DNA from 4 places in the Xanthocytophaga flava genome. Region 3 is predicted to be linked to each of the others. Evidence: riboswitches for the same ligand, from Rfam matches in the RefSeq annotation. Region 3 holds a riboswitch; each other region holds the start of a gene.
The links. Region 3 has a riboswitch for S-adenosylmethionine ahead of QNI15_RS00530 (O-acetylhomoserine aminocarboxypropyltransferase/cysteine synthase family protein). Riboswitches for the same ligand answer to the same signal wherever they lie in the genome.
Positions count from the first base shown of each region.

Region 1: linked by a shared signal. The riboswitch ahead of QNI15_RS26125 (cysteine desulfurase family protein) and the one ahead of QNI15_RS00530 (O-acetylhomoserine aminocarboxypropyltransferase/cysteine synthase family protein) in region 3 are both predicted to bind S-adenosylmethionine.
Region 2: linked by a shared signal. The riboswitch ahead of QNI15_RS29255 (patatin-like phospholipase family protein) and the one ahead of QNI15_RS00530 (O-acetylhomoserine aminocarboxypropyltransferase/cysteine synthase family protein) in region 3 are both predicted to bind S-adenosylmethionine.
Region 4: linked by a shared signal. The riboswitch ahead of QNI15_RS32030 (YceI family protein) and the one ahead of QNI15_RS00530 (O-acetylhomoserine aminocarboxypropyltransferase/cysteine synthase family protein) in region 3 are both predicted to bind S-adenosylmethionine.

Region 1 covers NZ_JASJOR010000021.1:55,807-58,988, forward strand. Annotated here, with positions in the region: gene QNI15_RS26120 (sterol desaturase family protein) at 1-366, opposite strand, end outside; gene QNI15_RS26125 (cysteine desulfurase family protein) at 608-1,771, opposite strand; SAM riboswitch class I at 1,992-2,095, opposite strand; gene QNI15_RS26130 (DUF4468 domain-containing protein) at 2,323-2,898, opposite strand.
Region 2 covers NZ_JASJOR010000026.1:113,861-117,042, reverse strand. Annotated here, with positions in the region: gene QNI15_RS29260 (Ppx/GppA phosphatase family protein) at 1-814, opposite strand, end outside; SAM riboswitch class I at 1,024-1,181, shown strand; gene QNI15_RS29255 (patatin-like phospholipase family protein) at 1,258-2,304, shown strand; gene metH (methionine synthase) at 2,367-3,182, shown strand, end outside.
Region 3 covers NZ_JASJOR010000001.1:130,804-133,985, reverse strand. Annotated here, with positions in the region: gene QNI15_RS00535 (homoserine O-acetyltransferase family protein) at 1-662, opposite strand, end outside; gene QNI15_RS00530 (O-acetylhomoserine aminocarboxypropyltransferase/cysteine synthase family protein) at 677-2,002, opposite strand; SAM riboswitch class I at 2,275-2,379, opposite strand; gene QNI15_RS00525 (hypothetical protein) at 2,608-3,174, shown strand.
Region 4 covers NZ_JASJOR010000033.1:30,552-33,733, reverse strand. Annotated here, with positions in the region: gene QNI15_RS32035 (tetratricopeptide repeat protein) at 1-712, opposite strand, end outside; gene QNI15_RS32030 (YceI family protein) at 895-1,527, opposite strand; SAM riboswitch class I at 1,884-1,986, opposite strand; gene QNI15_RS32025 (hypothetical protein) at 2,231-3,058, opposite strand.

The DNA of each region.
Region 1 (3,182 bases), on a different contig from region 3:
AGTATAGTTAAAATCTTCACTCTGATGATGTACTACATGCACACTCCATAACAAGCTGATTTCATGAGCTAAGCGATGATACCAGTACCACACAAAATCTGTACATAAGAACAATGCCAGCCACAATAAAACACTTGGCTTAATAGTGAATACAGCAAAGTGAGTATGAATGTATGTGTAGAAATAGTAGAAAATGCCAACTGTAAATAAATCCGCAAGTCTTTCTGCAATACCAATACTTATATTGACAATAGACCGATCAAAATGGAAATAGTCTTCTTTCTGCTGTCTTCTTGCGACCCAATACTCCAATGCTGTGAACAACAAAAAAAGAGGAATTGCAAATGCCAGATAATTTAATTTCATAGTAAACAAGGCCTTAGTAATACATGCAGATACTCTTCTTGACGGTTTTTAATACCCTGGCAACAGCCCGTGAATAAGAAGAATACATTTACCACCATATATTTTTTATTCCATTTAGCCATTGCTCAGGGCATTCAAAACAGATCTTTTGATTCTGCCTCACAAAAATACATAATTCCTATAGAATTTATAGAGATTAAGATAAAAAATTTTCAAACTATTCTAACAACCTAAAAAACAATTACTTAGACACAACAGCATATTGCAATACATTTTGGTTTTTATAAATAGTAGACAAAGTTTTAACTAGATACTCTACTTCTGCAAGTGTATTATACTTACTAAACGAAAAACGAATATTTTCCAGATCCAGATTACGGCCCAGCTGCCGGAGTACATGTGAGCCATGCTCAACCAAGTTTGAGCAAGCGCTACCTCCTGATACATAGATACCTTTTTCATTTAATATATCCACCAATGCTCTATCACCCAAGGCAGGAAATCCAATATTCACTATAGAGGGAAGACTCTTATCTAATTGATCGCTATCACCATTAAAAACCAGTTGAGGAAATACTTCTTTCAATCTACGAATCAGATACCCTTTTAATTTTTGCAGATAATGTTGTGTGTCATCCAGGTTTTCATAAGCTAGAGCCAAAGCTGTTGCCAGTCCTACGATACCTGCTACATTCTCAGTTCCTGCTCTCAAACTTTTTTCCTGGGAGCCACCATGTATTAATGGTTGTAAATGAATTTGTTTATTAACATACAAAAAGCCTATTCCTTTAGGGCCGTGAAACTTATGAGCAGAGCCAACCAAAAAATGAACAGGAATCTTTGACAGATTTAACCGCCGTTTCCCTAACGTCTGAACCGTATCAGAATGAAATACAGCTTTATAAGTGCGGCATATATTTCCAATTTCTTCTATGTCATTCAGATTCCCAATTTCATTATTTCCATGCATCAGACTTACAAAGGATGCAGGATTCTTTTGTAATAAGTATTGAAGGTGACCAAGATTAACTCTACCCCATGCATCTGTTTCCACCAGACTAACACGTATCTGGTAACTCTTCCGATAAAAATCCAGGCTCTTTAACACTGAATCATGTTCTAAAGGACTTGTTATAAAATGGCGAAAACGCAATGTGTGTATACTTCCTGCTAATGCCAGATTATTTGCCTCTGTGGCTCCAGAGGTAAAAAAAATTTCTTCAGGTGAAGCCTGTAACAGGTTTGCGATCTTGTTTCGGGCAGATTCCACAGCTTCTTTAGCTATCCTTCCATATTGGTGTGTTGATGAAGGGTTACCATGATGCCGGCCTAAATAAAGTAACATAGCCTCTAATACCTGCGAGTCGAGAGGTGTTGTAGCTGCATTATCGAAATATATTTCCATAGAGTTGTATAAATAAATAACAGAACAGATTGAGAACAGACATATCATAAATTCCCTCAAAAGAGTCAGATTACTCATAATTTGAGTGGAAATATACTGTCTGGATAGAGGTTAACCTCTTATGTATTGCGTGATCCGATACAGAAAAAATGTATCTATCTTAACAACAACACATTCGTTCGCAGGTAGGGTGATAAGTCTTTTTTAGCATATGATTGTTAATTTATATTTACCTATTCGGTCAGGATGTAGCACTGTTTCCGGGTGGTCGGAAGGTTGCTGGAAGTTCTGCGAGCCTGTTCTCTCCCTTCCTCTGTATAAATTAACTAATTAATGGTGGTATTAATTAGCAGGATTATGTCACAAATATAAAGTCAGTTTATAATATAACAAACAAATTGTCTACTTTTTTTATAGAGATTGTAGAATTATTTTACCCCATTGTTAGCCTTACCTATAAAATGCTCATTATCAAACACAAAGAAAGCTTTATAGTTGCAATTATAAAGCTTTTTTTGTGTTTGATACAAGAAGAATCACATAGTAAATGTTCATTCGTTGCCTATTTGAGTTAGTAGGCTATCTTTCGCTTCATTTTCGTTTCTAGCTAGTAAAGCAGCTTTTTCTATAGTCTCTTTTACTGAAGCTACCATTTTAGGTGTCTGTTGAGTTATTTGTGTTCTTATATCTTTCCAAACTAGGTCATACCAAGGCTTTTCTACTGCATTGATCTTGTAGGGAAAGCTAGGCGTCATTAGAATGGTATGGAATCGAATCTTTCCTTCATGTCTAAAATTTGTTATCTGATAACGAAATCCATCTTCTATAGCCACAAACTTAAAATCAAATAGAATAAAACCTTTTGTAACTTCACTTGCTGCGTGTACATTACTATTATAGACCAGATAGGATGTTCCTTTTATTTCTCCTGCTCCTCTATCCGATTCGCGTATGGTTTCTTTAGGCATATATTCTTGCTGCCAGGCAGATAAGTGCTTGTAAACTTCATCTTTTTCCAGTTTATCTACTTTTATCTCTCCAGAAAACATCATTAACTCAGCATGTTGAGCATTACTCATTAAACATGCAATCAAAACAACGCCAATAGTCAGTATCAGTTTTTTCATAGCTAAAATATAATATGATTCACTCTTGTCTATTACTGTTTACAAATATGTCACAAATTGTAAGAAGTTGTAGTTTAGCTCGTAAGTGTGCTATTGACGAAGGCGCATTATAACCATCTAAACACCTAATAATCAACACAAAAACCCTATTTTCGCTCTATTTATTATTGATCCATGCAGTAGAATTTCCGATGAAGCCCTTCCTTTTCAATAGGGAACCTATTTTCTACAAGATAACTTTTATCATATCATCCTCTAAATATACAGAGACAACAATCTGTATA
Region 2 (3,182 bases), on a different contig from region 3:
CACACTGCATTACATATAAATATATTTCTGCTGCAGGTACAATCACATCCGCCCGATCAGGGTTCAAACGTAGTTTGTTGATCCGATCTTCTACAGAATGTCGCATTACAAAATCATGAATGGTTTCAATATCGTCCCGACTTACCATTCCACTTACGCTCTGTTGTGTGAACTGATAAAGCTTAGCCATCTCATAAATTTTGCTGATATTCCCTCCCGTTCCTACAGCATAGACAGAATCTGAAAGCCCTGTAAGTTCTTCTTCTAGCCATTCTTTCATAGACTTCCATTGGCGCGCAGCTTTTTTAGGCTCTTCGAGTAATCGTACCGAGCCAATTTTAAAAGACCGAGCTGCAATTTTTTTCTGATTTACATATACATTCAATTCAGTACTCCCTCCTCCTACATCAATGTGCACATAAGTAGCTGCATCCAATTCACGTACTACTACATTGTTAACCAGCTCAGCCTCCTGATTCCCTGTGATAACTTGAATACGCATATTCAGTTTTTCTTGTATCCGCTTCACAATATCTGGTCCGTTTTCTGCTTCACGCATAGCCGATGTAGCACAAAGACGAAACTGGTCTACTTCATGCAATTCAAACAACAACTTACAGGCATGTATAAACTTGGTCAGATTTGCTTCACGCTGAGGACCAATTACGCCAGAATGAAAAACATCCTTTCCCAATTGGAGTGGAAACCGGATGTACTCTACCTGTTTAAAAGATACTTTATCTCCATCATGTAATACCAGACTAATTTGCATACGGGCAGCATTTGACCCTATATCAATGGCACCTAATTTCATAAGTAAAAAATCTGAAGAATGTTTAAGATTTAACAATATGTATCCACACTATTCTTTGCCATCTATCAAAACAAAAATAACACCTTTGTTTTAGATACATTCCCATAGATAGTTCTTATTCCTGTGTATACTATGAATTATTTTATGAAACTGAATCACTATGTATCTATTTTTTATCTTCCTTTTAATTATATACCTTTGTACACAAATGCTTATCCAGAAAGACGGAGGGAATGGACCCAATGATGTCTTGGCAACCGTTTTTCGTTTCAGATATCTTACTACTACCAGAATTGCATCTCTGAAACGTAAAAAAAGGTGCTACTTTCCACCCCAGAACAAACTATTTTCTGGGGAAAGATAAGGAAGAAGCCTCATTTGCAACCCATCAAATGATCCTCCTCTCTGGAACCGCATACGTATAGGCTCTAAAAACAACTGGAATGAGATATCTCTTTTTCCTATTCTTTGCATATTATGCAACTGGTCAATGCTTTGGCCAGGCCACAGCCGTTTATCGAAATCTGGTAATGGAAGGAGGCGGTATTCGGGGTATAGCCTATAGTGGTGCTATTCAGGAACTGGAACGGAGGGGTATGCTGGATTCTGTTATCCGGGTAGGTGGCACATCAGCGGGAGCTATACAGGCCGCACTTCTGGCTGTAGGATATTCGGCAGATGAAATCAAACAACTAATTTATGCCATGCCTGTAAAAAAAATGAACGATGGCCGTTTCGTATTCATAGGTGGTAGCAACAGACTTGTTAAATATTATGGCTGGTACAGGGGTGAAAAGTTTACAAAATGGCTGGAAGAACAACTAAAGGCCAAAACAGGACTTGACAATATTACACTGGGCCAACTGCATACTATGGCAGGCCCAAACGGTATGAGGGATTTATATGTCACAGGCACCAATCTTACCCAACAAAAGGTCGAAGTGTTGTCATACGAAACCTATCCAGCCATGAAAGTATCAGATGCAGTTCGTATTTCTATGTCGATACCTCTGTATTTTAAAGCCATGTTTATAGATTCTCTTGGTAATACTATAGCAAAACCTGCGCCTGGTCAGAAGGTAAATGTAATGGTAGATGGAGGTATTTTAGCTAATTATCCTATTGACCTTTTTGACCAGAACAAGTATTTATACAGGCCACAACCTGAACTTTCTTCAGATACCTATGTATTCAATCCGGAAACACTTGGTTTGCGTCTGGATAGAGAAGAGCAAATAACCTATGACACTCAACAGAAAGGGCTCGCACCCTATGAGATTTACAACTTTAAGAGTTATATGTCTGCCTTTTACACTATTGTCAGTGAAAATCTGAATCGTAACAAACTCAAAACAGAAGACTGGCGTCGGACAATCAGTATCAATACCCTTAACTTCGGACCCAAAATTAAACACCTTTCTAAAGCAGAAAAAGAACAACTAATGGAAAGTGGCAGGTTCGGAACAATTGGATTCCTGCATAAGAAATAATTTTCATCTACTATACTAAGAATATATACCATACATCGACATTAACACATAGCTATACCTACATGACTGACATTCGCGATATTCTCAAGCAACGTATCCTGATACTTGATGGAGCCATGGGAACCATGATTCAACGATATCATCTGACAGAAGAAGACTACAGAGGAGAACGCTTTAAGGATTTCCCCCATGATTTGAAAGGTAACAATGACTTGTTATCTATTACACAACCAGCAATCATTAAGGAAATCCATACCAAATATCTGGAAGCAGGTGCAGATATCATTGAAACCAATACCTTTTCAGGTACTTCTATCGCGATGGCAGACTACCATATGGAAGATCTGGTATATGAATTGAACTATGAGTCAGCGAAGGTAGCAAAAGAAGCGGTAATAGAATTTAATGCAAAATACCCTGAAAAGCCTCGCTTTGTAGCAGGTGCTATGGGCCCAACTAACCGTACTGCATCTTTATCGCCAGATGTTAACAATCCTGGTTATCGTGCCATTACGTTTGATCAACTGGTTGACGCTTATTATGAGCAGGTACGCGGACTTGTTGATGGTGGAGCGGATATACTATTGGTAGAAACCATTTTTGATACGCTTAATGCCAAAGCGGCTTTATTTGCCATTGATTTATTCTTTGTCAATAACAAAGACAAGCAGCCTTTGCCTATCATGGTTTCCGGAACCATCACAGATGCCTCCGGACGTACCCTATCCGGACAGACAACGGAAGCATTCTTAACCTCTGTATCACATCTGCCATTGCTTTCAGTAGGACTTAATTGTGCACTAGGTGCAGACTTAATGCGTCCGTATGTCCAAACACTGGCAAAGGAATCTCCTTTCTTTACCTCTGCATATCCTAAT
Region 3 (3,182 bases):
GATCTGGCTGTTTTCATTCCCTGGATACCTGCATCTGGACGTTTTTCTTTCCAGGTTGGATCTGTTTCGATTGCCATACGTTGTGACTCATTGAAAGCTATTCCCCATGCCGAATGGTAGGCATTGGTGGCTATCAGAATCAGGTTGTCAATGAGAGTAGGCTGCAGAATTGCCCATTCCATAGCTTGTTGCCCACCAAGTGAGCCGCCAATACAGGTGTGGATCTTTGTAATGCCTAAGTGAATACGAAGTAGTTCCATGGCATTGACCATATCCCGGATAGTCACAAACGGAAAGTCGTGATAGTACCGATCATCGGTTTTGTTATTCCATGAAAATGGCCCTGTTGATCCATAATGTGAACCAAGGATGTTAGCACATATAATAAAATGCTCATCAGGATTGTAGAATTTACCTTCTCCAATCATTCCTGACCACCAGTCATCTGCACTTGCATTTCCTGTCAATGCATGACAAACCCAGACTACATTATCTTTTGTTTCATTTAGTGTGCCGGATGTTCCATACACCAGATTGAACCGTGCTAAAGTTTCTCCAGACTCTAATGTAAATTCTTGTTCGTAACTGAATTGTAAAAGATTCAAATTCAATTCATAATTAGGGATGAAAAGATTGGTTTCATGGCTAGTTATTTTAGCCATGAAACCCTTTTATATTAATTTAATACTGCGCTATCTTCGTGAATTTTAACAAATGCCTGTTCAAAATCGGCTTTAATATCTTCAATATGTTCCAAGCCTACTGACACCCGCAGTAATGTAGGCTCTACACCAGCACTGCGTTGTTCTGTTTCATTCAATTGAGAATGAGTAGTTGAGGCTGGATGGATAATAAGCGTCTTGGCATCTCCTACATTGGCCAAATGGCTAGTTAGCTTTAAGCTGTTAACAAACTTCTCAGCTTCATCTTTGCCTCCTTTGATGTTGAACGTCAGAATGGCTCCTGCTCCACGTTTCAGATATTTCTGAGCCAGTGTATAATGTGGGCTGCTTGGCAGACCAGGATAGTTTACACTTTCTACCTGATCATGTGCTTCCAGCCATTGAGCCAGTTTCAGTGCATTCTCCACATGACGATCTGCACGTAAAGAAAGAGTTTCTAATCCTTGCAGGAATAAGAATGAGTTAAACGGACTAATGGCCGGACCCCAATCCCGTAAACCTTCTACCCGGCAACGGATAATGAAGGCGATATTAGGAAGTCCAATAGGATTACCTTCTCCGAAAATATCCCAGAACTTTAATCCATGATAACCTTCTGATGGTTCTGTAAACTGCGGATATTTTCCATTACCCCAATTGTAATTACCTCCATCAATAATTACCCCGCCAATACTGGTACCGTGTCCTCCAATCCATTTGGTCGCTGATTCTACAACAACATGGGCTCCATGTTCCAATGGACGGAAAAGATAACCGCCAATACCAAATGTATTGTCAACAATTACAGGTAGATCATACTTTTTGGCTAAGGCTGCAATGGCATCGAAGTCTGCTACATTCAAACCAGGATTTCCAATCGTTTCCAGATAAATAGCCTTAGTTTTTTCATCGATTAATTGTTCGAAGCTGGCTGGTTCATTGTCTTTCGCAAAGCGAGCTTCTACGCCAAGCCTTTTAAAAGAAACTTTAAATTGATTCCAGCTTCCTCCATACAAAAATGGAGAAGTGACAAAGTTGTCGCCAACATTGAGAATGTTATTTAATGCAATAAATTGCGCTGCATGTCCTGACGCTACAGCCAATGCTGCCACTCCGCCCTCTAATGCTGCAATTCGCTTCTCAAAAACATCCTGTGTAGGGTTCATGATGCGTGTATAAATGTTGCCAAACTCTTTTAAGGCAAACAGATTTGCACCATGGGTTGAATCTTTGAATTGGTAAGAAGTGGTTTGGTAAAGAGGTACTGCACGTGATTGTGTAGTTGGATCAACTTCCTGACCGGCATGCAGTTGTAAGGTTTCGAAACGTAATTGAGACATAACTAGGTGTGTTTGAGGTTTTTAAATAAGATTGAAATTTGGATTCTTGTAAATAAGGCTTTTTTAAAAGCAATTCCAAAATAAATCTCCTTAAAGTATATGAAACTAGTAGAGTAATACGATTTCGTTGCTTTTTTGCATTGAAAGCAAACTGTAGCGCATTCGGAAAGGAAAGAAACTCAATACACGAAAAGATACTGGAAGACAATGTTGCGATAACACAGTCATGCACAAATGGCGTGAAAATAATCTTTTAAGAAGCATGATTTTTTGATTTATATTTCCTAATCAGCTTAGGTAGGATTTAGCACCTTGCCATTGTGGGTAGGTTGCCAGACGTTCTTCGAGCCTATTCTCTCCCGTCTTCTGTATAAACCAATTACTTGTTGAGGGTAATTGACTTGCAGGGTTACAAAAGTAGAAAGCGTTTTTTAGATTTGCAAAATTTGTTTATGAAACCTTCAACTATGGCAAAATCATTGATTAACCTTATGAGTTTTGAGGATGGTTCAGGTTTTAAAAAAACATTTCCCAATTAGAACTTAAAAACTGATATGGGATCAGATTTTGCACTTATTTTGTGTTCATTACTATTTTAAAATGCTATGGGATTTCAACTTAAGATTTTTTTATTCGTTTTAACAGTTTGGGGAGTAGGCTTTCAGGGTATTCCTAAATTAAAGAAGACAAAGTTAACTGACCAAATTACGGTTTCGCTGCCTGAAGATTTTCATCCAATGACAGATGATGAAATAGCAGCCAAATATTTTGTATCAAGAAAGCCAACTGCTAGTTTTTCAAGTGCTGACCGGGTAGCTGATTTCTCTTTTAATCAAACAACTACACCTGGAAGGCAACAGGATCTGGCAATGCTGAAAGACTTTTTTAAATCGGGAATCCGGTCTAACTTTACTAAAGTCGATTTTATTCAGGAAGGAGTTGTCCAGATTAATGAAAGGGACTTCATCGTTTTAGAATACACCGCAGAATTGCGTGATGAAGATCCTAATTCAGCTAATAAGGGGATTACACGCCAATATTCTTATATTGTGTACACAACAATTCGTAATAAGGTGAATGTTATGGCCTTTAATTGCCCTGTGCAGGTAAGAGAACACTGGCAACCTATTGCGAAAGAGGTTATGAATTCAATAAAAATAAGTGGAAAGTAATAATAAGG
Region 4 (3,182 bases), on a different contig from region 3:
TCAGATGTATCCAGTAGTGATGAGCAGCCGCATTGTCAGGGTAATTTTTCAGCAGATCACGCAACAGGTATTCAGCATATAGCTGTCCTTCACGTGGATTCATAGCCGCATCGTACCCTCCCATTTTGCTTAATGCCAGAAACAACTTGGCATCTATATCTTGCGGATATTTGTGAATGATCAGTTCCAGCTTCTTTTGGTATTCTTTCTTACTTCCATCTTGTTCTTCATCTCTTGCCAATATTGCATCCGCATATAGCTTCTCATGTTCAGAAGCTGTTTCTTTTAGCTTTTTCAATTGTTGAATAGCCAATAATTTATCGGCTGTAAAGTCATCTCCTTCAATAGCACCGATGGCACTGTACAAACCCCAGTAAGGCATCAGAGCGGCAGAATCAAGCCGAATAGCTTCTTTAAATGCACGATAGGCCTCAAAATCCCAGAAGCAGTGCAATAAAGCAACCCCTTGACTAAAATAAGCCTGTGCCTGTGCAGAAGAGGTTTTTATTTTGAGATTAGAAGATCCAACTCCTTTGAGTAAATGCGGGGCAGGAAGATTATGAACATATACAGTTTCCTGTCGATAAGCTTGTATATGTGCCAGATGATTATGATCTCCTCCACCCGAATGAGCATGATGCTCTTCCTGTCTCACACGCTGAGCCAATACGGCAGAGGAAACCAGCAGAACTAGTAAGAAGTAAAATTTCATCAATACTGTATAGAGTTGTATGGTTGCTGTACTTTAGTGACAGGTATGAAAGATTGGACTTTGGGCAGGCAATGGCAAAGCCCATACCCAAAGTCAAATCAGATTGGTTAATTCCCTTTCTTACATTCACACTTTAACTATAATTATACTTTTACACTTTACTTTAGAGGCTAAAAGCTGTTTTATTTCGCTTTTGCAGTAGCAGTAGATTGTCCGGCAGCAACAATGTTTACATCCAGTTCAAAATCATCGTAGATAAACTTGTCTCCAATGTTGGGGAAGAAAGACTTAGAGCCATACTTAATATCATATTTAGTACGGTTTACTACTATTTTGGCAGTTGCGGTAGCTTTGTCTTTTTCAATCTTCACTACAGCTGGGAAGTTAACTGTGTTAGTTACACCTTTGATGGTCAGTTTCCCGGAAAGGTCGTAGGCATCTCCTCCCTTTGGGGTAGCAGAAGTGATTGTCAGAGTAGCTTTTGGAAATTTCTCTACGCCAAAAAAGTCATCACCTTTTAAATGTTTTACCAGTTTGGCGTTTTGTTCACTATCTGTAATATCGGTAACAGTAATTGTTCGAGTATCAATTTCAAAAGTTCCACCTTTCAGCTTGCCATCTGTTACAATCAGATTGCCACTGGTCAATGCAATGTTGCCTGTATGCTGGCCAGTAAATTTTTTGCCTGTCCAAACCAGCTTACTGGCTTGTGTATCTACTTTCAGCGTTGTTTCTCCCTTAGAAATTTCTTTTCCGATAAAGGATACTAAAGCAGAAGCGATAATAGCAAGGAATAAAAAGGAAATACGTTTCATAATTACTGTTGGTTTAGTGGTAAATCAAAAGATAAAACTTGCAGTAGCCCTGAATATCTCTCAATCCAGGGGTTCTGGAAGCATTGGTTATAGGTAGTTGTTGATTGGTTACTTATTTTCTATTGTAAAGACATGATATTTCCACTCTACCAAAAAAGGCAGCTCGACAAAGCAGGCAGTATACGTTTGTGATTATAACTAATGGCAGATAGAAATTTCTGTCAACAACACTCACTATCTTCATAGTGGCTTGCTATGATATAATCCATAGGCTCAACTAAGAAATAGTACATCCCTGTTGTGTGCAACAGACGTCTCACAAATGCTGAGAATAGGAGTTGTTTCATCGTCTTGTTAATTTATCTTTACCAATAAGGTCAGGAAGTAGCACTGTTTCCGGTGGTCAGAAAGTTGCTGGAAGTTCTGCGAGCCTGTTCTCTCCCTTCCTCTGTATAAATTAACTAATTAATTGGTGGTGCTTAATTAGTAAGATGATGCAAATGTAGAGACTAATTTTTGATTTCCAAATTATATCCCTACTTTTTCTGTAGAGATTATGTATTTATATATTTCCTAGATTTCAGGTTGACTAATATACTTCTTTGTGACCGTTCAAGCAGTGTATTTCTGTAGCAAATAGTATAAATAAAAGAGGTCTGAACCAATGTCCAGACCAACGATATTTTTGTGAATAAAAAACAGCTCACTTAGTGAGAGTCTTCCGCAACTCTTCTACAAATTCTTCTGTCACATCAAAATAAGAAGCCAGTTGCGGAGTGGTCAATACTCCGTCCTTCAGCAATTTTAGAATGGCTTCTCGCTTTCCTTCCAGCTTTCCTTCCAGTTTTCCTTCCAGTTTTCCTTCTCTAAAAAGGAAATCATCGTCTTTTTTGATGTATGGAGTAATCGAGTCAATCATGATTTCTATAAAAGGTGTTAGTTTACGCAAGTTAGCTAATATACGTAATTGTTGCAAGTGACGTTGCAGTTCACTTTTGCTTGTCGAAGTCTGGTTTATGCGTTCTACAATAAGAGCAACTGCCTCTTCCGGATGAGTATCGCCAAACTTACCCAATATAGCAAATACGACCTCATCTCCTTTTTCAGAAGAGAGAAACAACTTATAGTCAATGGTCGAAAACTGAACTAACCGAAACGCATAGGAAAGATCGGGTTCTTCAATATGAGTCGGCATCTTCGGTTGCGGATCGGAAAGAAAGATTACATACTGTTTAACAGGCAATTCATATTTTCGGGAGAGCATACCTCTGTATTCCAGCATCCGATATACCATAGCAGCTTCATCTACCAGTTGGAATTCAAGCTGTAATAAGAAAGTGTACCCTTGCTTGTCGGTAATTTTCAGCAATTGGTCAGGCCTTCTTTCTACTGTGCGTTGTAGTTCCTGTGGCATTTTCTCGTAAGAGGCCACTTGAATCTGAAGCACCTTCTCAATCAGTGCCAGAGTAACAGACTCTAAATTCTCCTTAAATATCTTATCGTACTGGTTCCCTTCTTTTTTACTACTCATACAACTACAGACAGGTGAATAATTGCGCGAAAGTAACCAATAAATAAACTCTTTCTAGCATATCTAGCTACAATTAGTTTAAATGAAAGTGCACACAACTGTTTATCTACATGAACTAACACAA